Regions from separate parts of the Paenibacillus sp. 1781tsa1 genome, predicted to be linked through region 1. Evidence: riboswitches for the same ligand, from Rfam matches in the RefSeq annotation. Region 1 holds a riboswitch; each other region holds the start of a gene.
What was found. A riboswitch is a leader RNA that binds a small molecule or an ion and turns the genes downstream of it on or off. The one in region 1 is predicted to bind thiamine pyrophosphate.

Region 1 (4,612 bases):
TTCCGTTCCAGATGCATCCACAGCCTGACTTTGCACTTCAAGATCCGAAAACTTGCCTGTTCCGAGCAACAATCTGGACTCAAACGTATATTTACCGATGTTCAACATCATCAACCGCCTCCTACAAAATGTACAATCTCGATTCGATCGCCTTCTCTTAATGTCGTTGACTCATGGTACTCACGCGTTAAGATATGCCTGTTCAGCTCAACAACTACAGTCTTGACTTGCAGGTCAAATGAATGGAGCAGTTTATCTACACGATTCAATCCGTCATCAATCTCCATCCGTTGACCATTAACAATGATATTCATTGCACCACTCCCTTTCTGTTCAATCGCTCAGGACTCAGCGCCTCAATTCCGAGTTCTTCTGAGCTTTTGCCAGCGAGCAACTCCGCGATAAGTCTGCCTGTTATCGCACTAAGCAAGATACCGTTACGGTAATGCCCACAGGCGGCGAACAGCCCGGGTATACTCTTGCATTCACCAATATAAGGCAGCCCATCTGGAGTTGCCGGTCTTACGCCTGCCCACGCTCGCATGAATCGCGCTTCTTTCATCCCAGGTACCCAGTAGGTAGCCGCTGTTAGCAACTTCTGAACACTCTGTACAGAAACGTTCAGGTCCGTTCTGCCTGGCAGACTGGTTGCCCCGAGCCAAACTTCGCCATTGGCTTTGGGAACAATATAGATATCCTCTGCATACACCGTTCTGTCAGGTCTGTACCCTGCATGTTCATCTGAGAACTGAACGGCGGCTATTTCTCCTTTTACCGACCACACAGGTAAGCTCAGATTCACATGTCTCATCAACTTTTCACTCTGTAATCCAGCGGCTATAATGACATGTTTGCATTTCATCTCGCCGATCGATGTGGTGATCCCCTGCACGCCTTGTTCGTTTGCTAGCACACGTATACCCTGTATGTCCTCCATAACACGCGCTCCCAATGCTTGAGCGGATTCAGCGTATGCCTTCGTTAGATGGAATGGAAGAATCTCACTCTCGTAAGGTCTGTAGTAGGCTCCATACGTATCTCTGTTAAGCCATGTTGCCTCTTGTTGCACAACCGAACGATCCCACCATACCTCATCAGCAGACAGAGCAGAATTTCGATTGTTCTTATAGCGGCTTAATTCGCTGTATGATCGAAACGGGGTTAGGAATCCATGGCGTTGCAGGCCAATCTTAACCCCGCTGAGGGTATCCATTAGCACTTGTTGCTCAATAAGTAACTCTCTACTCTGCCTGGCAAGCTTAGCCATTAAAGGATGAGCAAAATCCTCACTATCCGCCGCCAGCATTCCAGCCGCTGCGCAAGAAGTGCCTCTCGCAATCGCCGAACGCTCCAGCAACAAAACATCCTGTCCACGGGAAGCAATCTCATATGCAATGGCACAACCAACAACGCCTCCGCCTACAATAATCGTTTCTGCATGAATCTTATCCGGATTATTTGTTACACTTTTGCTTCTTGATTCCGTTTCAGATTTCAGTTGATGACTGAAATGATTCCTGTTCTGACCCGTTACGATCTCTTTCATCCTCTCATCTCCTTTCAGCGGCTCAGACTTCTTGTAGCAAGGATAGCCTGCCTTAATGATGCAGCGGCCCGATCCGGTGAATCGCTCGCCCATACATTCGAGATCACAGCGACTCCCTGTGCGCCCGCAGAGCGAATCGCGTGAATATTTCCCGGCTTTATACCCCCGATCGCCATGACAGGAATGGAGACACCTCTGCATATTTCATCAAGAGCATATAATCCTCTTGGTTCAAGATCTGGCTTACTGTTGGTTGAGTAGATATGCCCGAAGAAAAGGTAATCGGCTCCCTGTTCTTCAGCGATTTTTGCCTCATCGATGGAATGAACAGATACACCCAGACGAAGTCGCTGCATTTTGCTTATGACAGCATTGTAGGAGTTGTACTTGCGCAAAGCCTCTTGCCCCCAATGTACACCGCCATAGATGGCATTCTGTGAAGGCAATTCTGAACCATTGATAACGATGCGACAAGATGGAACGCCAACGCTACGCAGACTTTCAGCCCAACCGATCTTGTCTTGCCATGTAAGTTGTTTCTCTCGTATGTGAATATAGTCCACCCATGGCCAAACGTCCTTGGCTGCTTTTACAAAAGATGATCGATCTCCTGCCCCCGTAGATACAACATGCAATTCAAATGATTCGTGAACATGTTCATGAAAAATTGCCGTACCCTCCCTTTCCTTCCAGGCGTGAATGCTATGAAAACACAAAAAAGCCACTCCCGTAGGGGAGTGGCTGCGTATTAATTATATATCCAGATGACTGACTGATGCATACAGTTCATTTCGTGCAATACAGCTAAAGACCTATAGCCTTAACGATATACACGCAACTGCATGTTTCAATTCGCTAAGCAGACGGTTGAAATCTTTTCGAGTTGCCGTTTGCTCACGTCATTCACTGAAACGCGCTCGCCACTTCCCTACGCTGGTATGATCCAGATCAGGTGCAAAGGGTCCGGAATCGCATTCTTCCATCTCAGCCGCATCGTGCGGCCCCCCTAGTGTTCATATGAAGTTGTAGCCTATGTTACCATAGACGGATTTTTTTGTCACCGTCATTTCTGTTAAACATTGTCTTCAATCGTCTAGTTTTTCTCAGACCATTCCTCGACATTCCATGTTTTGGTGACCCAACCCTCGTAGAAATCAGGTTCATGAGATACCAGTAACACCGTTCCCTTAAATTCTTTCAAGGCCCGTTGCAACTCCGCTTTGGCTGTGACATCCAGATGGTTCGTTGGCTCATCGAATAAAATCCAGTTGCTTTCACGCATTAAGAGTTTGCATAAACGAACCTTGGCCTGTTCTCCACCACTCAGCATGTTAAGCGGGCGAGTAATGTGCTCATTTTTCAACCCGCAGCGAGCAAGATGACCCCGAACCTCATTCTGAGTCAAATGTGAAAACTCATTCCAGACATCCTCGATCGGCGTAATATTTCCAGCACGAACCTCCTGCTCGAAATAGGCCGTTTCGAGATAATCTCCCAAGAAAGTCTTTCCACTCAGTGGAGATATTTTTCCCAGGATGGTTTTTAGCAGTGTAGATTTACCCACACCATTACAGCCTACGATGGCAATTTTCTCACCACGTTCAATCGTCATCGTCATTTTGGGCAGCAAAGGATACGTGTATCCAATTTCAAAATCAATGCCCTCAAAGACCGTTTTGCTGCTCGCGCGGGCATCCTTGAATTTGAACGTTGGTTTGGCCGCTTCATCTGGGCGATCAATACGTTCAATTCTGTCCAGCTGTTTCTCCCGGCTCTTCGCTCGACCTGAAGTTGAAGCACGTGCCTTGTTACGCTGAATGAAATCTTCCTGCTTCTTGATGTACTCTTGCTGCTTCTCGTATGCATCAATATGCTGGGCTTTATTCATATCAGCCATCTCAAGGAACTTGTTATAGTTCGCTGCATATCTCGTTAATTTGGCAAATTCCAAATGATAAATGACATTTACGACTTCATTCATGAATTCCGTGTCATGGGAGATTAGGAGAAATGCGTGCGGGTAATCCTTTAGGTAACGTGACAGCCATTCAATGTGCTCTACATCCAGATAGTTGGTCGGCTCATCCAGCAAAAGAGCTGTAGGTTTCTCGAGCAGAAGCTTGGCAAGTAGCACCTTGGTACGTTGTCCACCACTTAGAGCTGCGACATCCCGATCAAGACCAATTGCGGACAAACCAAGACCATTGGCCATCTCTTCCACTTTTACGTCAATCAGATAAAAGTCGCCCTGTTCCAGTTGTTCCTGAATATCGCCCATCTCTTCCAGCAACTGCTCCAGCTTATCTGGATCTGCATCTGCCATCTGGTCCGTAATATTCATCATTTCTTTTTCCAATTCAAGTAACGGAAGGAATGCATCCTTAAGCACGTCACGAATGGTTTTGCCTGGCGTAAGCTTTGTGTGCTGATCCAGATATCCATAACGGACCTTAGGTGTCCATTCCACTTTTCCACTATCTTTAAGCAATTTACCGGTAAGGATGTTCATTAATGTGGATTTACCCACACCATTGGCACCAACAAGTCCTACGCGCTCTCCGGCGAGTAAACGAAACGATACATTTTTAAATAACGTGCGATCTCCAAAATTGTGACTCACGTTCTCTACTGACAATAAACTCATAAGATGAGGTTGCTCCTATCTATTAGACATTACTTTTATTATTGTTCCGAAACCCTATTCTAGCACAGGTCTCATCTTTTCTGAAAGTAATGTAAACAGTTCAGGAACCTCTTCCATGATTTTTCATACAGGCTTCCCTAACGATTAGAGCATTTATATTCGAAATAACCTTGTGCAGCTGCTTGTCTTGCGTCTGTGAACACCTCTTCAGCACGGTAACCATTACCACATGTGGAGGGGTAATAGTACTTGATACCCGTTAATGGATCTACCCCACCTACGATGGCCGTTTTCTTCACAAGTCTGCCTCCACCAATTGCGTAATTGTTGATCTTCTGGTCACCCACACCTATACCCTGGATAAAAGCCATAATCCCTGTATCGTTAATGGAGTTGTACCAATCTTCCTGCGCAATCAGGGG
Region 2 (4,612 bases), 3.3 Mb from region 1:
TTATATTGTTATAATTTAACAAATTACTCAGAGGGTGAGGTTTTACATTGAAATTATTGCGTTTATCGAAGTTACTGTTGGTTTGCTGTCTATGCCTATTGCTTGTTCCTACCAGTGCTTTCGCTTCTGCAGAGAATAGAACTGTGAAATTGGATATAACTTTATTAAAGCAGGGTATTCCTTATGAAGTAATAGAATCCTGGAGCCCTGAGTTTAAGAAAAGTCTTTCGAAAGAAGATGGATCAATTGAAGTAGTGGCTCATGAAAAAGCCTCAACACCTGAATTCAACGGAGAGGTTGGACCACTCGGAAATATCAAGGATGATCAATTTGATTATTATATAACCGTAGTTCGAACTGATAACGTTGATAATCGTGAAAGATTTATGGTTGCATTAACGGGCAAATGGAAATCAATGCCTGTATGGCGTTTATCCGATGCCTATGGCGCTTCTTTCGATAAAGATATTTGGAGAGCCGTCCCAGGTTCTGCATATTATGAAGATAAAGTTAAGTACAGTGGGAACTCTACTTTTACAACTTTAGGAAGTGGACGTAATTTTTCATATACTGGTGAGAGTGGTGTTGGATTCAATGCTGATCTCAAAGGGGGCATTATTATAACAGAACAGGTTGCCGCCGCTGTCTTTACAATAGAACATAAAAAGCAAGGAAATCAAAGTGGTCTCTCCCAGATACAATCCAATTATTATCATATTAAAGGTTCTGGTAGTGTTGGATTATCTTTTGGAGCTTTGAGCGTTAGTTTTTCGGGCTCAGCCAATAATGATTCCAGAGGAACACTAAAAGATTTCTACTATTAATTTACTCTGAGTATTAAGAACATTATATCTTATTAGATTCACACTCTTAAGATATGTTAAGCACAGTTCCATTTATTGTAGAGGAGTGAATGCTAGTGCGTTACTTATACATTCTAATTTTGTTTATTATAGGCTTGGCCTGTTCTGCGTTTATCTACGGTGGAAGTCTTAAACTAGCGGACGGCATACTGTTTGTCATTGCAGGTATTCTGTTTCGAATTTGGAGTAAAATGAAGTAAACTATAGTATAGATATCTGTGAAAGACGGCCAATATTCAGTTAAATCCAATAGAGCTAATCTGAAGGCTACAAACAAAAAAACAGTTCATCACTCATTGTATGTGATGAACTGTTTTTTATTGGGCTACACTATCAATCTCCAATCTCACCTACCGCATCCGGTACTCCTCAGCCTTCGCCTGCATCCCTGCGGCTACGGCCTCGTCTTCAGGCAATTTCTGTTCAGCAGCGTAAGCACGAATGTCCTGCGTAATGCGCATGCTACAGAACTTAGGTCCGCACATGGAGCAGAAATGAGCTTCTTTGGCCCCTTCTGCCGGTAGCGTCTCATCATGGTAGGACAGCGCCCGTTCCGGGTCCAGCGAAAGGTTGAACTGGTCACGCCAGCGGAACTCGAACCGTGCCTTGGACAATGCGTCATCGCGGCGTTGAGCACGCGGATGGCCTTTTGCCAGATCAGCGGCATGAGCTGCGATCTTGTAGGCGATGACCCCTTCCCGCACATCATCCTTGTTGGGCAGGCCCAAATGTTCTTTTGGCGTAACATAACAGAGCATCGACGTGCCAAACCAGCCAATCATGGCCGCACCAATGGCGGACGTAATATGGTCGTATCCCGGGGCAATGTCGGTCGTCAGTGGTCCAAGTGTGTAGAACGGTGCCTCTTGGCATATCTCCATCTGCAGATCCACATTCTCTTTGATCTTATGCATCGGCACGTGACCCGGCCCTTCGATCATCACCTGCACATCATGCTTCCATGCGATCTGCGTCAGTTCCCCGAGCGTAGCCAGTTCCGCCATCTGTGCTTCATCATTCGCATCGTAGATACTGCCTGGACGAAGTCCATCTCCCAGCGAAAAAGCCACATCATACCTTTTCATAATCTCGCAGATTTCTTCAAAATGAGTGTACAAAAAATTCTCCTGATGATGCGCAAGGCACCATGCTGCCATAATGGAACCGCCCCGGGACACAATGCCTGTCATCCGCTTGGCAGTCATAGGGATATAACGCAGCAGCACGCCTGCATGAATCGTAAAGTAGTCCACGCCCTGCTCTGCCTGCTCAATGAGCGTGTCACGGTATAATTCCCAGGTCAGCGCTTCAGCCTCTCCATTCACCTTCTCCAGCGCCTGATACAGCGGCACCGTACCAATCGGCACCGGTGAATTACGGATGATCCATTCCCGGGTAGTATGAATGTTTTTACCTGTGGACAGATCCATCACGGTATCCGATCCCCAGCGTACCGCCCAAGACATCTTCTCGACCTCTTCCTCGATGGAAGAGGATACGGCAGAATTACCAATGTTAGCATTGATCTTCACGTGAAAATGACGACCGATCAACATTGGCTCACTCTCCGGATGGTTGATGTTGGATGGCAGAATCGCCCGTCCACTCGCCAGCTCCTGCCGTACAAATTCCGGTTCCACGCCCTCACGAATGGCGGCGAATTCCATCTCTGCCGTAATGACTCCCTGCCTCGCGTAGTGCATCTGGGTCACGCAGCGTCCGCTCTGTGCCCGCAGGGGTTTGCCACGTAATCCGGGGTACTCTTCGGCGCCGGCTCTCTTTCCGCCGGGCTTTAATCCGTTATCCTCCGGTTTAACCGTACGGCCCTGATAAGCTTCGACATCGCCACGCTCTGTGATCCAGCGGGTGCGCAGGGTTGGCAGACCTGCACGGATATCCGCATGAAATGCGGGATCCGTCATGGGGCCGCTCGTATCGTAGACACGCAGCGGTTCGTTATGCTCCACCCCTTGGGGAGTATTCGTGTCATGAAGGGCTATCTCACGCTCCGGTACAGCTATGTCCGGCCGTGAGCCCTGAATGTAGACTTTGCGGCTGCCCGGAAAGGGCTGAACCCGTCCGGCCGCGCTTGTTTCCTTTTCCACCTGCTGACCGTTATGTTCCTGTTCCATCGCTTGTTGTTCTGTTTGATTTCCTGTACTCATGTTTACTCGTCTCCTCCTCCGTGTTCGTTCACTTGGTTTGGTTGGTATCGTCATCAGCTCGCTTACGCACCTATCCCAAATCATGCAGAGCGCAGAGAAGAAAGAGCGATCCTACACCAGACCAAGGGGGAGACATTATTCATGTACAGTTAACGACAGAACGGAGGGTACCACAGATCATGAACCTGTGATGACATCTCTCTTCATCCAAGCCCACTTTCGCAGGTTATTGAAAAAGCAGTCCATGGAATGTGTATTATCTCGCCCGTTCACTGTATATAAAAAAGCCGGTCCCCGAAGGAACCGACTTTAATGTCCATCACCAATAATGCTCCTGGTTGCAGCTCCATAACGGAGTCCCGCAAGAGTCACACATGTGGTGGTTGTGGTCATATCGCCGATTACTTCCCTACGCTGGTATGATCCAGATCAGGTGCTAAGGGTCCGGAATCTCATGCGATTCCGTCTCAGTCCGGACAATTCGGACTCCCCCAGTAACGTTAACAAGTTGCGGCATACATAAGCCGCCGTACATATTCAATGAAGCTGGCCCCGTTGGGCCGTCCATTACAGAGTAGCGCAACCGGAACATAAAAACAACCTTTATATTCCAGAACACCAATTCAATTGGAGAAAAACCTTACATCAACATCAGGATAACATGAGGCCCATCTGCGTAGCAGCTTCCTTTAGCACCGGTGCGTATTCATGCAATGTCTCCTGCGAGAGTCGACTGACAGGCCCTGAGACCGAGAGGGCAGCTGCAATATTGCCTCTGCGATCCATAATCGGTACAGATACCGCGGCAGCTCCCGGCTCACGCTCCTCATAACTTGTCGCATACCCGTTATCCCGGATATCTCCCATCTGCGCCAAATACACCGCCGGATCAATAAACACCGGCCATTCCGGCCCGTTCATCAGTTCCTCACGATCCTCATCCGTGGCAAACGCCATCAAGACTTTGCTGGAAGCGCCCACAGACAGCGGAAGTCTAACACCAACGGGAGCGACTCGGCGAATCGCCTGATCACTTTGCACAGCCTGAATCCGAATCCGTTCACTGCCATCACGCAGGTACAGACTCACGGTCTCCCCCAATCGATCTCTCAGTCGCTCCATCGCAGGCAGCAGCAGAATAGCGGGATCATCACTGCGAGACATATGAGCCGACAGCTCCCAGATTCGGATGCCAAGTCGGTACTTCTCTGTCGCTGCATCGCGGATCACGAACCCTCGATCCTCCAGCGTAGCCATCAAACGGTGCACTGTACTTTTGTGCAGGCCGATCTGGCTGGCAATCTCGGTGAGTCCCAGATCACTGCGAGTGGTAAAACATAATAATATATCCAGCGCCCGTTCCACAGCCCGGACGGTTAACTTACGATCTTCCATGGCATAATGCCCTCCTCATGTTTCATCACATGAAACTTGGTTACATAAATTATATGAGAAACGGTCTCATCTGTAAACCAAAAAGAGCCAAAATTGAAATATGCCAACGTGTAAATTTTTCCTTTTTATAAGACTTAATCCCCTGTAATTTACACACTAAGGTAATGTTACCCATATATCTTAAGAACT
Region 3 (4,612 bases), 3.0 Mb from region 1:
GCTTACTGCATCCGGAGTTGTTGCAGCCAATATTTTGCCCCGTCCCGCTCAGGTACTGGAGGCCTTCATTCGTTTGCTTCGAAACGGTGAGTTATTAAACAATATCAGTATTAGCGCCAAGCGGGCTTTGGGAGGATTCCTCATTGGTGGGGGGCTGGGTTTCCTGCTGGGGGTACTGAACGGCATCTCCTCCCTTGCGGAAAAGATCGCCGATTCCTCGGTGCAGATGATCCGCAATATTCCACATCTGTCCTTGATCCCTCTCGTTATTGTGTGGTTCGGGATCGGAGAAGAAGCCAAATTATTTCTCGTTTCCCTGGGGGTGTTCTTTCCGGTATATCTGAATACGTTCCATGGCATACGTTCGGTCGATCCCGGTCTGATTGAAATGGGCAAAGTATATGGACTCAGCCGTTGGTCCCTCTATAAGGACATTATCCTGCCTGGTGCATTGCCTTCCATTCTGGTGGGCATTCGCTATGCACTTGGCATCATGTGGCTGACACTCATCGTAGCCGAGACGGTTGCGGCGGATGCCGGGATTGGATACATGGCGATGAACGCGCGGGAATTCATGCAAATGGACGTAATTGTCTTAAGTATTCTGCTATATGCCCTGCTGGGCAAGTTGTCCGATACCATCGCCAAATGGCTGGAACGGCGCTGGCTGCGCTGGAACCCGGCTTTATCCCGCAAGTAAAGCCAAAGGAGCGTGAATGAATCCATGAGCACAAGTCAGATCAGCCCCTTTCTTCAAGTGCATGGGGTCCAGAAATCGTATGATCAGCGCACGATTCTATCCGACATCAACGTCAGTGTAAGACAAGGGGAGTTTGTAGCCATCGTTGGACGAAGCGGCTGTGGCAAAAGTACGCTGCTGCGTCTGATCGCCGGGCTGGAACCCCCCTCTTCCGGAAGCATTATGCTGGGTAACAGAAAGCTTGGCACTACAGCACCTGAGACACGATTTCTGTTTCAGGAAGCCCGGCTGCTGCCTTGGAAATCCGTGCTCGACAATGTACGGCTGGGCATCCCCGACAAGAACAAGGAGGATGCACGCCAGTCGCTTCGCAATGTAGGACTTGGAGAGCGTGAAGGTGACTGGCCAGGAGTATTATCAGGCGGGCAAAAACAACGTGTCGCCTTGGCACGGGCACTCGCAAGTCATCCGCGATTATTGCTGCTGGATGAACCGCTCGGTGCATTGGATGCATTGACCCGTATTGAGATGCAGCAATTAATCGAACGCTTGTGGGTAGAAGAAGGTCTGACTGTCATTCTGGTCACGCATGATGTCAGTGAGGCGGTCGCGCTGGCTGACAGGGTGCTGTTAATTGAGGACGGTCATATAACGATGGATACCCGAATTACGCTGGAGCGGCCACGCGTTCGGGACAGCGGGTTTGCTCATTTTGAAAATCTGATTCTGAATCGGTTGTTGACTCCTCCACAAGAAACAGCACAGCAGATTGCCCAGAAACAGATATCATTCTCGATCTAATTCCACTGGAAAGAAGGTATGATCATGCAATCCCTCTCACCTGTTCCCTCTCCTCCTGTCAAAGACCTGTTAAATCAAATTCCAGCCTATACACCTGCCAAATCCATGGAACAGATTCGGCGGGAGTTGGGATTGGAAAGTGTCGATCGACTCGCAGCGAACGAGAATCCGTTTGGATCTTCTCCCCTTGCAGCCGAAGCGGTCAGATCGCTGGGCTCCGATCTTTTGGCACAATACCCCGATGGTTCCAGCCAACTGCTGCGTGATAAACTTGCGGAACGTCTGGGTGTTCGTACCTCCCAACTGGTATTTGGCAGTGGATCATTCGAGCTCCTGACTCTGACCGCCCAAGCATATCTTAATCCCGGCGAGGAATCACTCATTCCGGTCCCCTCCTTTAATTGGTATAAGGGTGCTACGCTGCTGGCAGGCGGGGTCATTCATGAAGTACCTTTGGTCAACCATTCGCTGGACCTGGAGCAATTCCGGCAACGGATTAATGCTTCTACCCGAATTATTTGGCTTTGCAATCCGAATAATCCGACCGGAACCATTTTCACGGCAGATGCCTTACTTGGTTTACTCGAACATGTTCCCTCCCATGTCGTGGTTGTCCTGGACGAAGCGTATTATGAATTCGCGGAAAGTGAAGATTATCCTGATACGGTTAAGCTGCTGGAGCAGTACAATAATCTGATTATTTTACGGACCTTCTCCAAAATATATGGACTTGCCGGCCTACGAATCGGATATGGCATCGGGAATGAAAGTATCATTGAAGGCATTAACCGGGTCAAGCTGCCCATCAGTCTGACAGCCACATCCCAAGCCGCTGCTTCGGCCAGTCTGGATGATCATGAATTTGTCTCTCATTGCCTGGATTACAATCGTCAGGGACGGGAAACGTTAATGCAATCCTTTGATCAGTGGAACTTACCCTACATCCCTTCCGAAACGAATTTCATCATGGTTGATCTGCTGCAGGATAGTGGCCCGATTACCCAAGAATTGTTGAACAGAGGCATCTCTGTCCGCGGCGGTACCGAATTCGGTATGCCTACCTGGCTTCGGATTACGATTGGCACGCCTGAGCAGATTGTCCGTCTGATCGGTCAGCTTGATTCGCTGTTACATTCAAGCGGTTAGAATCCTGGGTTACTTTTCTAACTTACAGTACTCACATTCTTTCCAAGCACCCCCTTTACATTCCACTTGCATGTGATATATGCTGAACACACAACTGCATATCTTGAACTTTTGCACTAGGGGAGCCTTGCGGCTGAGACGAATATGACTATTCGGACCCTTTGAACCTGATCTGGATCATACCAGCGGAGGGAAGTGGAGCGGCCTCTCAGTAAGCGGATTTTTTCATGTTGATGATGAAATTTAATGTGAATTGAACTTACAGACCCACTCATTTCTCCGGAAATGGGTGGGTCTTTTTCGCGTTCTGCGGGCAGATCAGAAGGTGTAATTAAAGATTCCGCAGTTTGAAGTTGAATTTGGAATAACAAGGGGGAACAGAACGAGATGGATAATAACATAACCATTCACAACATGAGCTACGCTTTCCCGGGAAAAAGGGATTCCCCCGTGCTCTCCAATGTGTCGATGCGTGTAGCCAACGGCGAATTCGTCTCGCTCATCGGCTCCAGCGGCTCCGGTAAAAGCACCCTTTTCAAGCTGCTGGCAGGCCTGCTTGAGCCAACCCATGGAACCATAGAAATTCCTTGGGTCCCTGAAGGAAAGCGACTGGGGCAGGTGGCCTATATGCCACAAAAGGACCTCCTGTTATCCTGGCGAACCGTCATGGAGAATTGCATGCTCCCCGCTGAACTTGCTCCAGAGCGGCAGGATAAGGGAAGAATTCGCGCGGACATTCTGGCAGGGCTCGACAGATTTGGCTTATCCGGCTACGCGCATGCTTACCCGGACGAGCTGTCGGGTGGCATGCGCCAGCGTGTCGCGCTGCTTCGTACTTTGCTGACAGGTGGCCAACTCATGCTGCTGGATGAACCATTCGGTGCACTCGATGCCTTAACCAAACGGGAGATGCATCGCTGGCTGCTGGAGCTCTGGGAAGGCCTGGGTAAAACCGTGTTGTTCATTACACATGACATTGAAGAGGCCCTGCTTCTCAGTGATCGGATTATCCTGTTAACTCCTGGGCGCCAAGGCCAACAGCTACAGGATTTGACGGTACCTTTGCCACGTCCAAGACATTCGGACATGATCTACGAACCGGCGCTCGTTCAGATGAGACGACGACTGGAGGAACAATTGCATGCGAGAAGGTAACTTGGGAGACTGCATGAAGGATAACGTAAGGCGTTGGCTTGCCCGTTATGGTCTGTTTCTTTGGCTCATGCTCTTGCTGCTTGTCTTCTGGGAGTGGATTGTACGTATGGGATGGGTACCCTCCTTCATCATTCCAGCCCCAACGGCGATTGCCAGCTCCCTGTATGAGCATCGCTACCTCCTGCTGGCCACACATCTGCCTGCTACCTTGATGGAGGTTGTCGTTGGTTTTGGCTTGTCCATTGGTGCAGGAATTGCACTTGCAACGGGAATGCATATGAATCGGTCGATTGAAAAAGCGTTATATCCCTTCATCGTAATCAGTCAGACGATCCCGCTGATTGCCCTGTCCCCCGTCTTCATCCTATGGTTTGGCTACACGCTGTGGAGCAAAGTCGCGGTGGTATTCCTAATCGCCTTCTTCCCCATTGTGGTGAGTACCTATGATGGCCTGCGCCAGGGTGATCCAGAGCAGCGTGAACTGCTGCTCACCATGGGGGCCAGCAAGTGGGATATTTTTTGCAAACTCCAGGTTCCACTGGCACTTCCCTCTTTTTTCTCGGGACTAAAGATGTCTGTGGTGTACTGCGTGGTTGGTGCAACGATTGGCGAATGGCTCGGTGGCAGCAAAGGTCTCGGATACTTCAGCCGCCGCATGTCCAGCAACATGAACACGGACGCGATGTTCGCCGCTATTGTGCTGTTATCCCTGCTCGGGATCGTTTTGTTTGTACTGATTGCCTGGCTGGAAAAACGGTTTAACACACCCCGTCATGGAGGCAAAAGAAAGACCGGATAATCTTTGAGAGT
Region 4 (4,612 bases), 3.5 Mb from region 1:
TTACGCTCTATTCATTTGCACAAGATTGCCCAGGAAATACTTTAGGCTCATCGGAATTACACACTTTTGTTAATAGCAGGCATGACAGGCCCGTTGCTCTTGATGAATTTACCGAATACATATCGGACGAGTGGCCCCAGAATGATCAACTGATATGGAAGTGCCAGACTGAAGTTATGAGCAATTGTATGAAGGTACGTACGAAGTAAGGATGCCCCATTTAATTGGTCCGCGAGATATGCTGAAATCATTCCGTACAAAGACATGATCAGAACCATGCCAATCACCATGAAAAATGACATAGCGAGCACGCCCAAGATACTGTTGGACTTGTCAAAAGGTAAGGAAAATGCAATTTTTCTTGCTAAAGGTCCAACAATAAAGGACTCCACCAGGAACGCAATGACAAAACACAGTATGAATTGAAGCAATATATCAAGCGCGGACATCTTGCCAAGTAACCCACTGTGCCATAAATTGAAAGTCATCATGATGGCGACCATTCCTGTACACATCATTAATCCGAAAACAATCTGTTCCTTCTTGCTTATTGGCAATTCTCTCATCCTCTCTGTTTACCTTCGTAATTATAGAGATGATGAACCCCTCCACATAAGTGAACATTCCGTGAACAAATCTGGTTTTCAAGTTTAGATGAACTGGAGAAAAATTCAATCTCAAGAGAATGCGATTTTTTCTACAACATAAATTTCCAGAGAAAAGACAGTTTGGATAAAGCTGTGATTGCTATTCGTTTGAAAACAGAGCCTTTCTGATTCGTAGATTCTGCTGGATGCTCACCTTTAACCGCGAGTGTACTATGTGCACGTTTGATATCCATAGCCTCTGTTAGTTGGTTGGCGAATGCAGAACCGGAAATGACCACAGCGGATTCGGTATTTAGAAAGGCAGATCTGGGATCAAGATTATACGAACCAACCATGCTGAGGTAATCATCCATGACAAATGATTTGCCGTGTATGGAATAAGGGCCTTCGTATTCATAAATGGCCAGACTGGTATCAAGCAACCGTTCCTTAGAGCTTAAGTATCCCGCGAAAGCCAAAGGGTTAGGGGTTTGCTGGATTGAATTGGTCAGCATGACCCATTCTGCTTTTGGATTCATCGACAGATGTACTGCTTTCTCCATTTTCTTGGTAGGAATGGCATATGGCGTCTGAAGGTACACTTTCGAGTTTGCTTGATTGGCGAAATGAACAAATGTTCTCCACATGATCGGGTCTTTATACAGCCTTTTGATTGGATTGTGAATGAAAGCAACGTGGTCGGAATGAAGCGCTCCTCGAACCCATTCCTTTGGCAACACTTTAACAAAAGGATCACTCTGAGCTTGTGCTTCTTTATATAACTCTGCCAGCTGAGCCAGCTCTTTTAACCCTTTTGCATGATGCTGACGTTTTGCATGTTTTTCTGGTTTGGTGAATGGATGGTTCCATAACTGATCTATATATTGTTTCATTTCAACAACCGTGCTGTTTGTATTATCGTTTGGATTGTAAACAAGGACATCCCGATCGAAAACATAGTCTTTTGGGGGTTGCAATGCCATGTATTTATCACCAATATTTTGGCCGCCAATGATGCCATATGTGTTGTCGACAAGAAGGATCTTGTCATGCAGACGATTATGCCAGGTCCATGGCATAAATAGGTGGAGTGGTTCATAATATCTCAATTCCACATTGGGGTGAGCTGCAATGGCATCCGGAATATCACGCAATTCTCCACGCATGCTGTGAAAAATCCCGTCTAAAATGATTCGAACTTGAACACCCCGATCAGCCGCATCGAATAAAGCAGCAAAAAAGAGTTGAGATGTTTTTCCTTTTTGGATGGAGTAATACGCCAGGTCGATGCTTGTTTTTGCCTCTCGAATGGTCTGGATTCTCACCTGTCCCGATTGAAAGCCATCCTCCAAAAGCATTACGCGATCTGTTGTACTTCCTTCTGTTAACGATTTTTGCACATCTGTATTTTCAATACTTGATGGAGACGGAACCAAAAATAAAAGATAAGCTGTGAAAAAAACGTAGGCACTATAGCACAGAATCATTGCGATTATGGTTTTAAGGATCATTCAGTACTCCCCCATTTTTATGTAAAAGTATTTATTTGTATAGCAGTACTATCTCCTTTTGTATCTAAATTATGTTGTTTAAATTAATCAAGCTGCTCCGGTGTCTCCCCATCCAGTTCCTGACTGGACACGAATGGGCCTCTGGCCTATAATTACACCTAGTAATGCCCGTAACTTCATAGTTTCCCAGGGGAGTCGGAATTGGCCGGCTGAGAGTGTATCCCACCAAGATACTAACCCTTAGACCTGATCTGGATCATGCCAGCGTAGGAATCGGAGTATATCGAAATGGCACAGCCCTTTGGCTGGACGCCACCTCTCTAACGCCTGCACGCGTCCCGGATTACGGGACGCTTTTTTTTGTTTTATTTATCCAAACAAAAATAAGTCATCCAGATCCAACTGGTATAAATCTGTCGATTTATGCAAGATGATTGGATATGAAGCCAAGGAGTACCCCGTGCCACCCGGCCGGACATACCGAAGGAGAGAATCACAGATGAAATGGCGTAAAACAATGGGACTGTTGCTCTTATGTGTACTACTGGTGACTGTGGCCGCATGTGGCGGCAAAGAAGCTGCCCCAGCAGAACAGAACGGCAACACGAATACGGAAAGCAGCAACGAAGGTGGCACGGCTGCCTTGAAGGATATTAAAGTCGTGCTCGACTGGACACCAAATACGAATCATACCGGCTTGTATGCGGCTGTAGATCAAGGTTTTTATAAGGCCGAAGGCTTGAACGTGGAGATTGTTCAACCAGGTGCCGGTGGCGCAGATACGATGGTTGCATCCAATGAAGTGCCGTTCGGCGTAAGTTATCAGGAAAGTGTAACTCAAGCCCGCACACAAGGTGTTCCACTCGTCTCCATCGCAGCGGTTATTCAGCATAATACATCCGGGTTTGCTGCTCCCGCGGATCGGAATATTAAATCACCAAAAGATTTTGAAGGCAAAACCTATGGCGGCTGGGGTTCCCCTGTAGAAGAAGCGGTGATGCAATCCATTATGGAAGGCGAAGGCGCGGATGTATCCAAAGTAAAAAACATTAACATGGGTGATGCCGACTTTTTCACCGCAGTGAAACGGGATATTGATTTTGCATGGATTTTCTACGCCTGGACGGGGATTGAAGCTGAACTGCGCGGAGAACCGATCGACATGTTATATGTGAAGGATTATTCAGATGCACTGGATTACTACACGCCTGTTCTCGTAACCAACGAGCAGACGATTCAGAACGATCCTGAGCTGGTGAAAGCATTCCTGAAGGCTACTTCGGAAGGATATCAGTATGCGATTGATCATCCCGAAGACGCCGCGAACATTCTAATCAAGGCTGTACCAGATCTGGATAAGGACCTGGTACTGGCAAGCCAGAAATGGCTGAGTCCGAAGTACACAGATGACGCCCCGCGCTGGGGAGAACAAAAACAGGAAGTGTGGCAGAACTACACCGACTGGATGTTTAGCAAAAAACTGCTGGATGAACAGGTCGACGTGAGCAAAGCATATACGAACGCGTTTTTACCCCAATAAAAATTGCTTAAGTTTAACTTTTTTACACAAGAACGAAGAGTGCAGAACCCATCTGAAGAAGCGAAGCGCTCACCTAAAAGCTTTCTGAAAGAAAGCTCCTTCGGAAGCATATGCTATCCCCGGATTTCCTCCATTAGAATTCATTAAAGAAATCCGGGGATAACAGTGATCGGAAGAGGGTACTGCAATCGGAGTGATAAGTGTAAACCTGGTTCAATTCATGCAATTTATCACGAAAGGAGCCGTGATCTCTCATGGCAAGTACACTACTTAGCATTCAGGTTATTCCGAAAACGCCAAATGGCGAGAACTCTTATCCTTATGTAGATCGCGCCATTGAAGTTATTCAGCAATCTGGATTGAAATATCAGGTGAACGCGCTCGACACCACGATGGAGGGGGAACTGGAGGAACTGCTAGAGGTTGTCCGCAAAATGCACGAAGTACTCGTCGAGGCTGGCAGCCCAAGCATCATCTCCCAGATCAAGATCGCCCATAGCCCTGCTGGCTTCAGCATGGATACCCTGACGGAGAAATATCGCTAATGCATGCCTATTGGAAAAATGTATGGCCGCCCATTGTGGCGGTTATTCTCTTTATAGGGATATGGCAGGGAGCCGTCTCCCTGTTCCATATCGAGAAATGGATGCTGCCAGCACCGTCCGATATCGCCCGCGAAGCGGCATCCCAGGCTGATCGGCTTGGCATGCATGCCTCCGCAACCATTCAGTTAACCCTGATCGGATTCGCGGCCGGCACAGCGGTTGGATTACTGATTGCAATGGTGCTGCATTTAGTTCCTTTTCTCAAGTCAGCCCTGTATCCTTTACTTATTCTTAGTCAAAATATCCCGACCATCGCGCTCGCGCCGCTCCTGTTAATCTGGTTCGGGTTCGGCTTGTTGCCCAAGCTGATTACCATCATACTAGTCTGCTTTTTCCCCGTGGCGGTGGCGGCTATGGACGGCTTGACCC

Region 2: linked by a shared signal. The riboswitch ahead of thiC (phosphomethylpyrimidine synthase ThiC) and the one ahead of NKT06_RS17655 (thiamine phosphate synthase) in region 1 are both predicted to bind thiamine pyrophosphate.
Region 3: linked by a shared signal. The riboswitch ahead of NKT06_RS04450 (ABC transporter ATP-binding protein) and the one ahead of NKT06_RS17655 (thiamine phosphate synthase) in region 1 are both predicted to bind thiamine pyrophosphate.
Region 4: linked by a shared signal. The riboswitch ahead of NKT06_RS02300 (ABC transporter substrate-binding protein) and the one ahead of NKT06_RS17655 (thiamine phosphate synthase) in region 1 are both predicted to bind thiamine pyrophosphate.

Annotation. Positions count from the first base shown of each region.
Region 1 is NZ_JAMYWY010000001.1:4,021,830-4,026,441, forward strand. Features, by position in the region: gene NKT06_RS17640 (thiazole synthase) at 1-108, opposite strand, end outside; gene thiS (sulfur carrier protein ThiS) at 111-314, opposite strand; gene thiO (glycine oxidase ThiO) at 311-1,546, opposite strand; gene NKT06_RS17655 (thiamine phosphate synthase) at 1,561-2,262, opposite strand; TPP riboswitch at 2,455-2,564, opposite strand; gene NKT06_RS17660 (ABC-F family ATP-binding cassette domain-containing protein) at 2,640-4,190, opposite strand; gene NKT06_RS17665 (hypothetical protein) at 4,328-4,612, opposite strand, start outside.
Region 2 is NZ_JAMYWY010000001.1:712,137-716,748, reverse strand. Features, by position in the region: gene NKT06_RS03360 (hypothetical protein) at 48-824, shown strand; gene NKT06_RS03355 (hypothetical protein) at 920-1,063, shown strand; gene thiC (phosphomethylpyrimidine synthase ThiC) at 1,214-2,995, opposite strand; TPP riboswitch at 3,418-3,531, opposite strand; gene NKT06_RS03345 (IclR family transcriptional regulator) at 3,680-4,423, opposite strand.
Region 3 is NZ_JAMYWY010000001.1:983,429-988,040, reverse strand. Features, by position in the region: gene NKT06_RS04465 (ABC transporter permease subunit) at 1-700, shown strand, start outside; gene NKT06_RS04460 (ATP-binding cassette domain-containing protein) at 725-1,501, shown strand; gene hisC (histidinol-phosphate transaminase) at 1,526-2,647, shown strand; TPP riboswitch at 2,756-2,858, shown strand; gene NKT06_RS04450 (ABC transporter ATP-binding protein) at 3,035-3,802, shown strand; gene NKT06_RS04445 (ABC transporter permease) at 3,789-4,601, shown strand.
Region 4 is NZ_JAMYWY010000001.1:477,142-481,753, reverse strand. Features, by position in the region: gene NKT06_RS02310 (DUF2798 domain-containing protein) at 57-566, opposite strand; gene NKT06_RS02305 (phospholipase D-like domain-containing protein) at 698-2,098, opposite strand; TPP riboswitch at 2,277-2,389, shown strand; gene NKT06_RS02300 (ABC transporter substrate-binding protein) at 2,598-3,638, shown strand; gene NKT06_RS02295 (thiamine-binding protein) at 3,893-4,183, shown strand; gene NKT06_RS02290 (ABC transporter permease) at 4,183-4,612, shown strand, end outside.